2 regions of the Dactylosporangium cerinum genome follow, and region 1 is predicted to be linked to the other one. Evidence: riboswitches for the same ligand, from Rfam matches in the RefSeq annotation. Region 1 holds a riboswitch; the other holds the start of a gene.
The links. A riboswitch is a leader RNA that binds a small molecule or an ion and turns the genes downstream of it on or off. The one in region 1 is predicted to bind glycine.

Region 1 (5,370 bases):
CCCTGCTGCGGGACCTGGTGCCCGCAGTCATCGGTGTCCTCGTCCGGCGCGGAGCGGACTTCGCGTCGGCCGAGGACGCCGTGCAGGAGGCCCTCATCAAGGCCCTGTCGACCTGGCCGGACGACCCACCCCGCGACGCGAAGGGGTGGCTGGTCGCGGTCGCCTGGCGCAAGCACCTCGACGTCGTGCGCGCCGAGGCGTCCCGGCGCGGCCGGGAGCTCGCCGTGGAGGCGCTCGCCCCGGACGGCCCGGCCCTGGCCACCGACGACACGCTGCGCCTGTACTTCCTGTGCGCCCATCCCACCCTGCCATCCGCCGCCGCGGTCGCCCTGACCCTGCGCGCCGTCGGCGGCCTGACCACCCGGCAGATCGCCGCGGCGTACCTGGTCCCCGAGGCGACCATGGCCCAGCGCATCAGCCGGGCCAAGAAGCGCCTCGCGGGCCTGCCGCTCGACCAGCCCGGCGACCTCGGCACCGTGCTGCGCGTCCTGTACCTCGTCTTCAACGAGGGCTACAGCGGCGACGTCGACCTGGCCGCCGAGGCGATCCGGCTGGCCCGGCAGCTGACCACCCTCACCGACGAGCCCGAGGTCGCCGGGCTGCTCGCCCTCATGCTGCTGCAACACGCCCGCCGCGCCTCCCGCACCGGCCCCGGCGGCCGCCTCGTGCCCCTCGCTGCACAGGACCGGTCGCGCTGGGACACCACCCTCATCGCGGAGGGCGTGACGATCCTGCAGAGCGCCCTGGCCCGCGACCGCCTGGGCGAATACCAGGCCCAGGCCGCGATCGCCGCCCTGCACGCCGACGCCCGTTCGGCCGAGGAGACCGACTGGGTGCAGATCGTGGAGTGGTACGACGAGCTGCTCACCCTGACCGGCAGCCCCGTCGTGCGCCTCAACCGCGCGGTGGCCCTCGGCGAGGCCGACGGCCCGCAGGCGGGCCTGGCGGCTCTGGCGGCCGTGGATCCGTCCGTGCCCCGCTTCACGGCCGTGTCGGCCCACCTGCACGAACGCGCCGGCGACCTGGCCCGCGCCGCCGACCTCTACGCCGAAGCCTCCCACGCCGCCCCGAGCCTCCCGGAACGCGACCACCTCACCCGCCAGGCCGCCCGCATCCGCCACCACCTGCGCCCCCGGACACCCCCGTGACCACCACCCGGTCACGGTGGCTCGATCGATCGTGCGACCACCTGGTTGATGAGTGGCTCGTGGACACCAGCTATCAACCAGGTGGTGGCGGTTTCCCGCAGTTCGGGAAGCGCGGGCAACGGCCGCGTCCAGTCCGAGGACCGCAACGCGATGCTGCCGGAGGCGGTTGGGGGAGTGTGGCCGCGCTCGGGCACGGGGTGGTGAGTCGGACAGCGGGTCCGGGTATCGTCCCGGCTGGTCCGTGAGGATCGGGGGCCGACCCGAGGAGGATCATGAGGCGCAGTGCCGCGCTGGCGGTCATGGTGATGGTGGCGGTGACCGTGAGCGGTTGCAGCTCGTCCGGAGGTGCCGACGCCGCCAAGGCCACGGGCCCGTCGGGTGCGTCAGCCGAGTCCGGCGCGCAGGGCCTGTCGCCCGGCGCCGTGCCGGGGTCGTCCGGCCCATCGGGCGCCGCGTCCTCAGGCGCCGCCCAGGCCGGCTGCACCATCTTTCCCGCGGACAACGTCTGGCACGCCGACGTGTCGAAGCTGCCCGTGCACCGTGACTCCGCGGCCTGGGTGGCCAGCATCGGGGCGTCCGCGCACGCGCATCCCGACTTCGGCGCGGGGCTCATCGACGGCGCGCCGTTCGGCATCCCGGTCACCACCGTCGGCGCGGGGCAGGCCACGGTCAAGGTGACCTTCGAGTACGCCGACGAGAGCGACAAGGGCCCCTACCCGGTCCCGCGCAACGCCCGCGTCGAGGGCGGCCCGAACGCCGACGGCGACCGGCACGTCATCGTCCACGACACCGCGGCGTGCAAGGCGTACGAGCTCTTCGACGCCCACCCGAACGCGGACGGCTCCTGGAAGGCCGGCTCGGGTGCCGTGTTCGACCTGCGCCGCAACGACCTGCGCAAGGCCGGCTGGACGTCGGCGGACGCGGCCGGGTTGTCGATCCTCGCCGGGCTGCCGCGCGCCGACGAGGTCGCGGCCGGCCGGATCGACCACGCGATCCGATTCACCGCGCCCCGCACGAAGAAGGCCTATGTCTGGCCGGCCCGCCACGCCGCCTCGTCGGCCACGGACCCGGCGCTGCCTCCGATGGGCGCCCGCTTCCGGCTGAAGGCTTCCGTCGACATCTCCAAGTTCCCTCCTCAGGCCCGCGTGGTGGCGCAGGCGCTCAAGCAGTACGGCGCGATCCTCTCCGACAACGGATCTCCGTGGTTCTTCTCCGGCACCCAGGACGACCGGTGGAAGAACGACCAGCTCAACGCCTTGAAGGGCCTCTCCGGCAAGGACTTCGAGGCGGTCGACGGTTCGCTGCTGATGGTGGACGCGAACTCCGCCCGCTGCCGCCCCTGAATCATAACCTAGCTTCCTAGGACGCACCAGCCGCTGTGGCGTCGCCCACGCAGAAGCGACCATGGTCAGATTCGCGGCACTTGGTAGATTGGGCATGCCGGCAATACCCGCGCGGGAGAGACCGTCTGCACCCAGGACGGCGCCGAAGGGGCAAATCCTCCCCGGAACCTCTCAGGCAGAAGGACCGCGACGGGTTGGCACCTCTGGAGGCCACACGACAGAGGGGGAGGGACGTGCGCACCCCCGACCCCGGATCCGAAAGAGTGTGGCCAATGACCAATTTCGCCAGCCGGCACATCGGACCATCCCCGGACGAGCAGTCCCGGATGCTCAAGACCGTCGGGTATGACTCGGTCGAGGCGCTGATGACGGCCGCCATCCCGGGCTCCATCCGCTGGCACCAGCCCCTCGCGCTGCCCCTCGCGGCGTCCGAGGCCGAGGTGCTGGGGGAGCTGCGGGCCCTGGCGTCGGCCAACCGCACCCTGGTCAGCATGATCGGCCTCGGCTACTACGGCACCCACACGCCGCCGGTCATCCTGCGCAACGTGCTCGAGGACCCGTCGTGGTACACGGCCTACACGCCGTACCAGCCGGAGATCAGCCAGGGGCGGCTCGAGGCGCTGCTGAACTTCCAGACGGTGATCACGGACCTGACCGGTCTGCCGGTCGCCGGTGCGTCGCTGCTGGACGAGGCGACCGCGGCCGCCGAGGCGATGACCCTCGCCCGCCGGTCGTCGAAGGTCAAGGCCGACGTCTACGTCGTGGACAAGGACGTCCTGCCGCAGACCCTCGCGGTGATCCGGACCCGCGCCGAGCCGCTGGGCATCACCGTCCACGTGGCCGACCTGACCGGGAACCAGAGGCCGGAGGAGTACTTCGGCATCCACCTGCAGTACCCGGGCGCGTCCGGCGCGGTCCGCGACTACGAGCGGCTGACGGCGGAAGCCCACGAAAAGGGCGCGATCGTCACGTTCGCCGCGGACCTGCTCGCGCTGTGCCTGCTGCGCGAGCCGGGTGCGTTCGGCGCGGACGTCGCGGTCGGCAGCGCTCAGCGGTTCGGGGTGCCGATGGGCTTCGGCGGGCCGCACGCCGGGTACATGTCGGTCCGCAAGGGCCTGGAGCGCACGCTGCCCGGCCGGCTGGTCGGCGTGTCGAAGGACGCGGACGGCGCCCCGGCCTATCGGCTGGCGCTGCAGACCCGTGAGCAGCACATCCGGCGGGAGAAGGCGACCAGCAACATCTGCACCGCGCAGGTCCTGCTCGCCGTGACGGCCAGCATGTACGCGGTGTACCACGGCCCGGACGGGCTGCGGGGGATCGCCTCGCGCACCCACGACATGGCGGTGCGGCTGGCTGCGGGGCTGCGCGCCGGCGGGGTCACCACGGAGCACGACGCGTTCTTCGACACGGTGACGGCGGTCGTGCCGGGCAACGCGGAGCAGGTGACGAAGGCCGCCGCGGACCGTGGGATCAACCTGCGGCAGGTGGACGCCGACCGGGTCGGGATCGCGTGCGACGAGACGACGACGTTCGGTCACCTGCGCGACGTGCTGGCCGCGTTCGGCCTGTCGCACGTCGACGTGACGGCGCTGGACACCGCCGACGTGGTGCCGGCCGAGCTGCGGCGCACCAGCGACTTCCTGTCGCACCCGGTGTTCGGCACGCACCGCTCGGAGACGGCGATGCTGCGGTACCTCAAGCGCCTGTCGGACCAGGACTACGCGCTGGACCGGGGGATGATCCCGCTCGGCTCGTGCACGATGAAGCTCAACGCGACCGTGGAGATGGAGCCGATCACCTGGCCCGAGTTCGCCAACGTGCACCCGTTCGCGCCGGCGTCGCAGACGCAGGGATACCGGAAGCTGATCGGCGACCTGGAGCAGTGGCTGGCGGAGGTGACCGGCTACGACGCGGTGTCGCTGCAGCCGAACGCCGGCTCGCAGGGGGAGCTCGCCGGGTTGCTGGCGATCCGGGCGTATCACCACTCGCGGGGCGACACCGAGCGGGACATGTGCCTCATCCCGTCCAGCGCGCACGGCACGAACGCGGCCAGCGCCGTGATGGCCGGCATGCGCGTGGCCGTCGTGGCGTGTGACGAGCTGGGCAACGTGGACCTCGGCGACCTCGAGGCGAAGATCGAGCTGCACCGGGACCGGCTGGCCGCGATCATGGTCACGTATCCGTCGACGCACGGGGTCTACGAGACGGGCATCGCCGACCTGTGTGCCAAGGTGCACGAGGCGGGTGGCCAGGTGTATGTCGACGGCGCGAACCTCAACGCGCTGCTCGGCTATGCCAAGCCGGGGCAGTTCGGGGCGGACGTGTCGCACCTGAACCTGCACAAGACGTTCTGCATCCCGCACGGCGGTGGCGGTCCCGGGGTCGGCCCGGTGGCGGTCCGCGCGCACCTGGCGGCGTTCCTGCCGTCGCACCCGATCCTGGACGCGCAGGCGCCGGTCGGGCCGGTGTCGGCGGCGCCGTGGGGTTCGGCGGGGATCCTGCCGATCCCGTGGGCGTACCTGCGGCTGATGGGCCCGGACGGCCTGGCCAAGGCGACGGCGACGGCGGTCCTCGCGGCGAACTACGTGGCGGCGCGGCTGCGGGAGCACTACCCGGTGCTGTACAGCGGCAGCGAGGGCCTCGTCGCGCACGAGTGCATCCTGGACCTGCGCACGATCACGAAGGCGACCGGCGTGAGTGTCGCGGACGTGGCGAAGCGGCTCATCGACTACGGCTTCCACGCCCCGACGATGTCGTTCCCGGTGACCGGCACGCTGATGGTCGAGCCGACGGAGAGCGAGGACCTCGCGGAGCTGGACCGGTTCTGTGACGCGATGATCGCGATCCGTGCGGAGATCGACCGGGTCGCGGCCGGTGAG
Region 2 (5,370 bases), on a different contig from region 1:
GCAGCGGCGCCTGCCACACGTGCCGGTGCGCGTCGACGAACCCGGCCGTCACCGTGAGTCCCGTCGCGTCGATGACCTCGCAGCCGGGCGCGGCCCGCGCCGCGAGACCCGCACCGACGGCGGTGATGACCCCGTCGGTGCAGAGGACGTCGGTGCCCGGCAGCTCCGGACCGCTGCCGGGCACGACGTGGGCGTGCTGAACAAGTACCTGGCGTTGCACGTACACCTCCCAAGAAAGCTTTTTAAAAAGCTATCTCGAAAGGCTAGGCGTGGCAAGTCAGGTGGCGGTGCAGGTGACCGTGGGTGCCGTGTTGGTGCCGGTCCAGGATCCGTTGAAGCCGAAGCTCGTGGACTGTCCGGCGCTCAGCTTGCCGTTGTAGCTCGCGTTCACGGCGGTCGAGACGCCCCCGGCCGAGGTGATCGTCGCGTTCCAGAACGACGTGATCGTCTGCCCGTTGGCCCAGGTCAGCTTGACCGTCCAGCCGTTCGTGCCGGCGCCGCCGGCGGTCACGGTGACGTTGGCGCCGAAGCCGCCGGCCCACTCGCTGGTCTTGGCGTAGGACGCCGTGCAGCCACCCGGCGGGACGCTGGTGGACCGCGACGGTGACGCCGACGCCGAGGCGGATGCCGACGGGCTGGTGGACCGCGAGGGCGACGCGGACGCGCTGCCGGACGGACCGGGGCCACCGGTGAAGATCACGTCGCTGCAGAAGTAGTACGACTGGTCGAGGTGGCTCGCCTGCCAGATGGTGTACATGACGTGCCGGCCCGTCCGGGAACCGGCGTTGACCTGCGCCTGGTACTGCGGCGCCGGCGCGTACCGGCCGGTGCTGTTGACCAGCTCGAGGCTCGCCCACGTCAACGGCTGGGTGGTCGGGTCGAAGCCCTGCTTCGTGATGTAGATGCGCAGGTAGTCGGCCCCGTGCTGGGCGGCGTCGGTCAGGGTGAGGGTGAAGTTGTTCGGCTTCGTCGCGGCGACCCACGCTCCGACGGTGTCCATGGAGGCGTACCGGCCGTTCTGGGTGCGCCCGCCGCTGCAGGGCTGGCCGTCGGGGATGGCGGCCTGGTGGTTGCCGGCGACGCCCTCGCGGTAGAGGCCGTTCCAGTTCCACATGGTGTCCGGGTTGGCCTGCCAGGCCTGGGCGCACATCGGGTCGGTCTGGGACATGTTCGGGTTCTGGAAGTCGCTGCCCCACCGGGCCCAGCAGCCGTAGTTGCGCGACGGCGGGTCGGTGACCGAGCCGTGCGCGCCGGCGGGACTCTGGGCGACGACGACCGCGGCGGCGGTCGCGGTCAGGACGGCTGCCGCGCCGATGGCGAGGCGTTTCATGTGGGCTGAAAGTTGCACAGGGAGCTCCGTCACGTCGATGCGGGTTTACGTGCATGGCGGCGCCTGCGGCGCAGCTCAGAGGCTGTCCGCGGCGCTGTGCGGCTCCCGCCGACATGATACCCGCGGCATGGATCACGGTGAATGCATCAGGGAAAGTGTTACGGCCTGCGGGGCGCGCCGGTCTCTTGTCTGCGCAGAGCCGATGTGTTCCGAAGGAGATCCAGTGAGCTTGCGACACCTGTCCGCGACGGGCCTCGCCGTCGTCGCGCTGTTCGCCGTGACGGGCTGCGACCCCACCACGCAGACCGGCGCGGCGCCTTCAAGCAGTCCCAGCGCCGGCCCGGCCGGTGCGCAACAACCGGCCGGCTCCGGCGGGCTCGGATCGGCCGCGCCCTCGAAGCCCGTCGCGTCGAAGACGGCAGGCGTGCCGCCGTTCTTCACCACCCTGCCCGCCACACCGAAGCTGACCGGGGCGGCGCCGGCGGGGCTGGTGCGGGGCCGGCGGGGCCAGCAGCGGCAGGCCGGCGAGGAGCCCCTCGGCCGCGGCGAGCCGCCGCGACCGCTCCGAGCACCGTGGGCAGTCCCGGACGTGCCGGGCGATCCGCTTGCGCCACAACGGATCCAGTTCGCCGTCCCAGCCGGATGTGGTGTCCCGCAACGCCGGGCAGCCCGGCGCCGCATCCAGCGCCCGGACCACCGAACGGGCCACGTCCAGCTGCTCCCGCATCCGCTGCACCCGGACCCCGGCGTGCGCCGCGGACAGCTCCAGGGCCTCGGCGACCTCGGCCCGGGTCAGGTGCCCGCCGGCCTCCAGCCACCACAGCGACAGCACCACGCGGAACGCCGGGTCCAGCCACCGGGCCGCCTCGGCGATCTCGCGCTGCTCGGTGTCGAGGACCTGCCGCAGGACGGTGAGCCCGACGAAGTCCGCCGCCGGGTCCTCCCGGTCGTCGCCGGCCGGGTCGTCGGCGCGGCTCAGCCGGGACCGGCGGGCCTCGGCGCGGGCGTCGGCGAGCTGCCGCAACGCGATCGTCACCACCCACGACCGGAACCGTTCCGCCTGCCGCACCCCGGACACGCCCGTCACGACCCGCATCATCGTGTCCTGGACGATGTCGTCGACGTCGAGATCCCGGTCCGCGCCGCGGCCGACGACGGTGTAGACGAGCGGCAGGTAGCGCGCGGCGAGCGCCTCGACGGCGGCCCGGTCCCCGTCACGGGCCGCCGCAACGAGCACCTCGTCGGTCTGTGTCTGCACCATCGCCGATCGCTCCTGCCGCTGCGGTACCTGGTTCGTACCATCCCGCAGACCCTGGCCGGGCACGTGCCATAACACTTTCTGCGACTTGACGCGGCGCCGCGGCGGGTCTTACGGTCCTGGATCACAACCACATATCGCGCTGCACGACCCGCGACGGGAGAGCCCCCGGACACCACCGGGGCGCCGAAGGAGCAACGTTCTCCCCAGAATCTCTCAGGCACAGGTACCGCCGCGGTCAGGCGACTCTGGAAAGTCAGGACGACAGCTGTCCTGCGCCCACGGTGCAAACCGCCCCACGGTGTCTCCCGTGGGCGGTGAAGCTCTCAGGCTCCGATGACAGAGCGGGGAGGCCACCCAGCAGGGGTGCCGTCCGCGACGGCACCCGGACTCAGGGAGCCTCTCGTGACACCGCTGTTCGACGTGCACCGCGATCTGGGTGCCACCTTCACCGACTTCGCCGGCCGGCGCATGCCGCTGCGCTACCGGAGCGAGCTCGCCGAGCATCACGCCGTGCGCCGCGCCGCCGGGTTGTTCGACCTGTCCCACATGGGCGAGCTCGAGGTCACCGGCGCCGACGCGGGCCGGTTCCTCGACCACGCGCTCGTCGGCCGGCTGTCGACGCTGCCGGTCGGGCGCGCCCGATACACCATGCTCTGCCACGACAACGGCGGCGTCCTGGACGACCTGGTCGTCTACCGCCTCGCCGAGCTCCGCTACCTGGTCGTGGCCAACGCGGCCAACACCACGGTCGTCCACGTGATGCTGCGCGAGCACGCCGACGGCTTCGGCGTCGACGTCCGCGACGCGTCGGCCGACTGGGCGCTGATCGCGGTGCAGGGCCCGGCCGCCGCGGCGATGCTCGACCCGGGGCCGTTGCCCTACTACGGGATCCGGGCCTTCGCGGTCGCGGGCCGGGACGTGCTGCTCGCCCGGACCGGGTACACCGGCGAGGACGGCTTCGAGGTGTACTGCCGCCCCGCCGACGCCGTGGCCGTGTGGCGGTCCCTGCTCGACCGCGGCCCGTCTCCCGCGGGGCTCGCCTGCCGGGACACGCTGCGCCTGGAGGCCGGGATGGCGTTGTACGGCCACGAACTGTCCGTCCGGGTGACCCCGCTACAGGCCGGCCTCGAACGGGTCGTCGCCTTCGACAAACGGGACTTCGTCGGCGCCGCCGCCCTGCGCCGCCAGCGCGCCACGGGCGGTTTCGCCACGCTCGTCGGCCTGGTCACCGGCACCCGGCGGGCGCCCCGGGCGGGCTACCCGGTGCTGGCGGAGGGCACCACCGTCGGGGCCGTCACCAGCGGCGCGCTCTCCCCGACCCTCGGCCACCCCGTCGCGATGGCCTACGTCGCGACCGGCTGGTCCGCACCCGGGACCCGGCTCACCGTCGACGTCCGCGGCACCGGCGTCGACGCCCACGTCGTCACGCTGCCCTTCTACTCCTCGCAGAGGTGAGCATCATGTCCGAGATCCCGCCGCACCTGTCCTACACCCGCGACCACGAGTGGCTGCTCGACGGCGTCGTGGGGATCACCGCGTTCGCCGCGTCGTCCCTCGGCGACATCGTGTACGTCCAGCTGCCCGACGTCGGCGCCGCCGTCACCGCCGGGGTGCCCTGCGGCGAGATCGAGTCCACGAAGTCCGTCAGCGACCTCGTCGCCCCTGCCGGCGGCGTCGTGGTCGAGGTCAACCCCCTCCTCGCCGCCGAGCCGGGGCTGGTCAACGAGGACCCGTACGGGCGCGGCTGGCTGTTCCGGCTCAGCGTCGCCGGCACCCCGGACCTGCTCGACGCGACCGCCTACGCCGCACTGGTCGGGTGAGCCCGGTGGCGTTGAGCGCGTTCGACCTGTACTCCGTCGGCATCGGCCCGTCCTCGTCACACACCGTCGGCCCGATGCGCGCCGCCCGCCGCTTCGCGTCCACATTGGACCTTCTCGCGGTCGGGCGGGTGCGGGCGGAGCTGTTCGGCTCGCTCGGCGCCACCGGGCACGGCCACGGCTCCGCGAAGGCCGTCGTCCTCGGCCTGCTCGGCGAGGACCCGGCGACGGTGGACACCGACACCGCCGACGAACGCGTCGCCGCCGTCCGCGACGCCGGCCGGCTGCGCCTGTCCGGTGGTGCCGACATCGCGTTCGACCCGGACGCCGACGTCGTCCTGCACCGCCGCAAGTCGCTGCCCGAGCACCCGAACGGCATGCGTTTCCACGCGTGGGACCCGTCGGGTGCGGTGATCTCGGAGCGCACGTACTTCTCCGTCGGCGGCGGCTTCGTCGTCGGCGACACCGGCGTCGTCGCCGACACCACGGTCCTGCCGCACCCGTTCGCCACCGGCGGCGAGCTGCTCGCCCGGTGCCGGGAACTGTCCCTGCCGGTGAGCGACGTCATGTACGCCAACGAACGCGCCTGGCGCCCCGACGCCGACACCCGCGCCGGCCTGCTGCACCTGTGGGCGGTGATGCAGGCCTGCGTCGAGCGCGGCTGCACCCGGTCCTTCGACGGGGTCCTGCCCGGCGGCCTGCGCGTCCCGCGCCGCGCACCGGCCCTGTTCCGCGACCTGAAGGCCTCCGCCGAAGGCGTCGACCCGCTGAAGGTCCTCGACTGGGTGAACCTCTACGCGCTCGCGGTCAACGAGGAGAACGCCTCCGGCGGCCGGATCGTCACCGCCCCCACCAACGGCGCCGCCGGCATCATCCCCGCCGTCCTGCACTACTACACCCGCTTCGTGCCCGGGGCCACCGACGACGGCGTCGCCCGCTTCCTGCTCACCGCCGCCGCCGTC

Region 2: it holds a riboswitch for glycine, as region 1 does, so the genes downstream of both, gcvT (glycine cleavage system aminomethyltransferase GcvT) here and gcvP (aminomethyl-transferring glycine dehydrogenase) in region 1, are expected to answer to the same signal.

Annotation. Positions count from the first base shown of each region.
Region 1 is NZ_JBHSIU010000046.1:103,796-109,165, forward strand. Features, by position in the region: gene ACFPIJ_RS34275 (RNA polymerase sigma factor) at 1-1,148, shown strand, start outside; gene ACFPIJ_RS34280 (hypothetical protein) at 1,421-2,491, shown strand; glycine riboswitch at 2,594-2,688, shown strand; gene gcvP (aminomethyl-transferring glycine dehydrogenase) at 2,764-5,370, shown strand, end outside.
Region 2 is NZ_JBHSIU010000130.1:380,633-386,002, forward strand. Features, by position in the region: gene ACFPIJ_RS59695 (amidohydrolase family protein) at 1-220, opposite strand, end outside; gene ACFPIJ_RS59700 (lytic polysaccharide monooxygenase auxiliary activity family 9 protein) at 278-1,330, opposite strand; gene ACFPIJ_RS59705 (sigma-70 family RNA polymerase sigma factor) at 1,650-2,591, opposite strand; glycine riboswitch at 2,736-2,830, shown strand; glycine riboswitch at 2,831-2,941, shown strand; gene gcvT (glycine cleavage system aminomethyltransferase GcvT) at 2,994-4,046, shown strand; gene gcvH (glycine cleavage system protein GcvH) at 4,052-4,411, shown strand; gene ACFPIJ_RS59720 (L-serine ammonia-lyase) at 4,417-5,370, shown strand, end outside.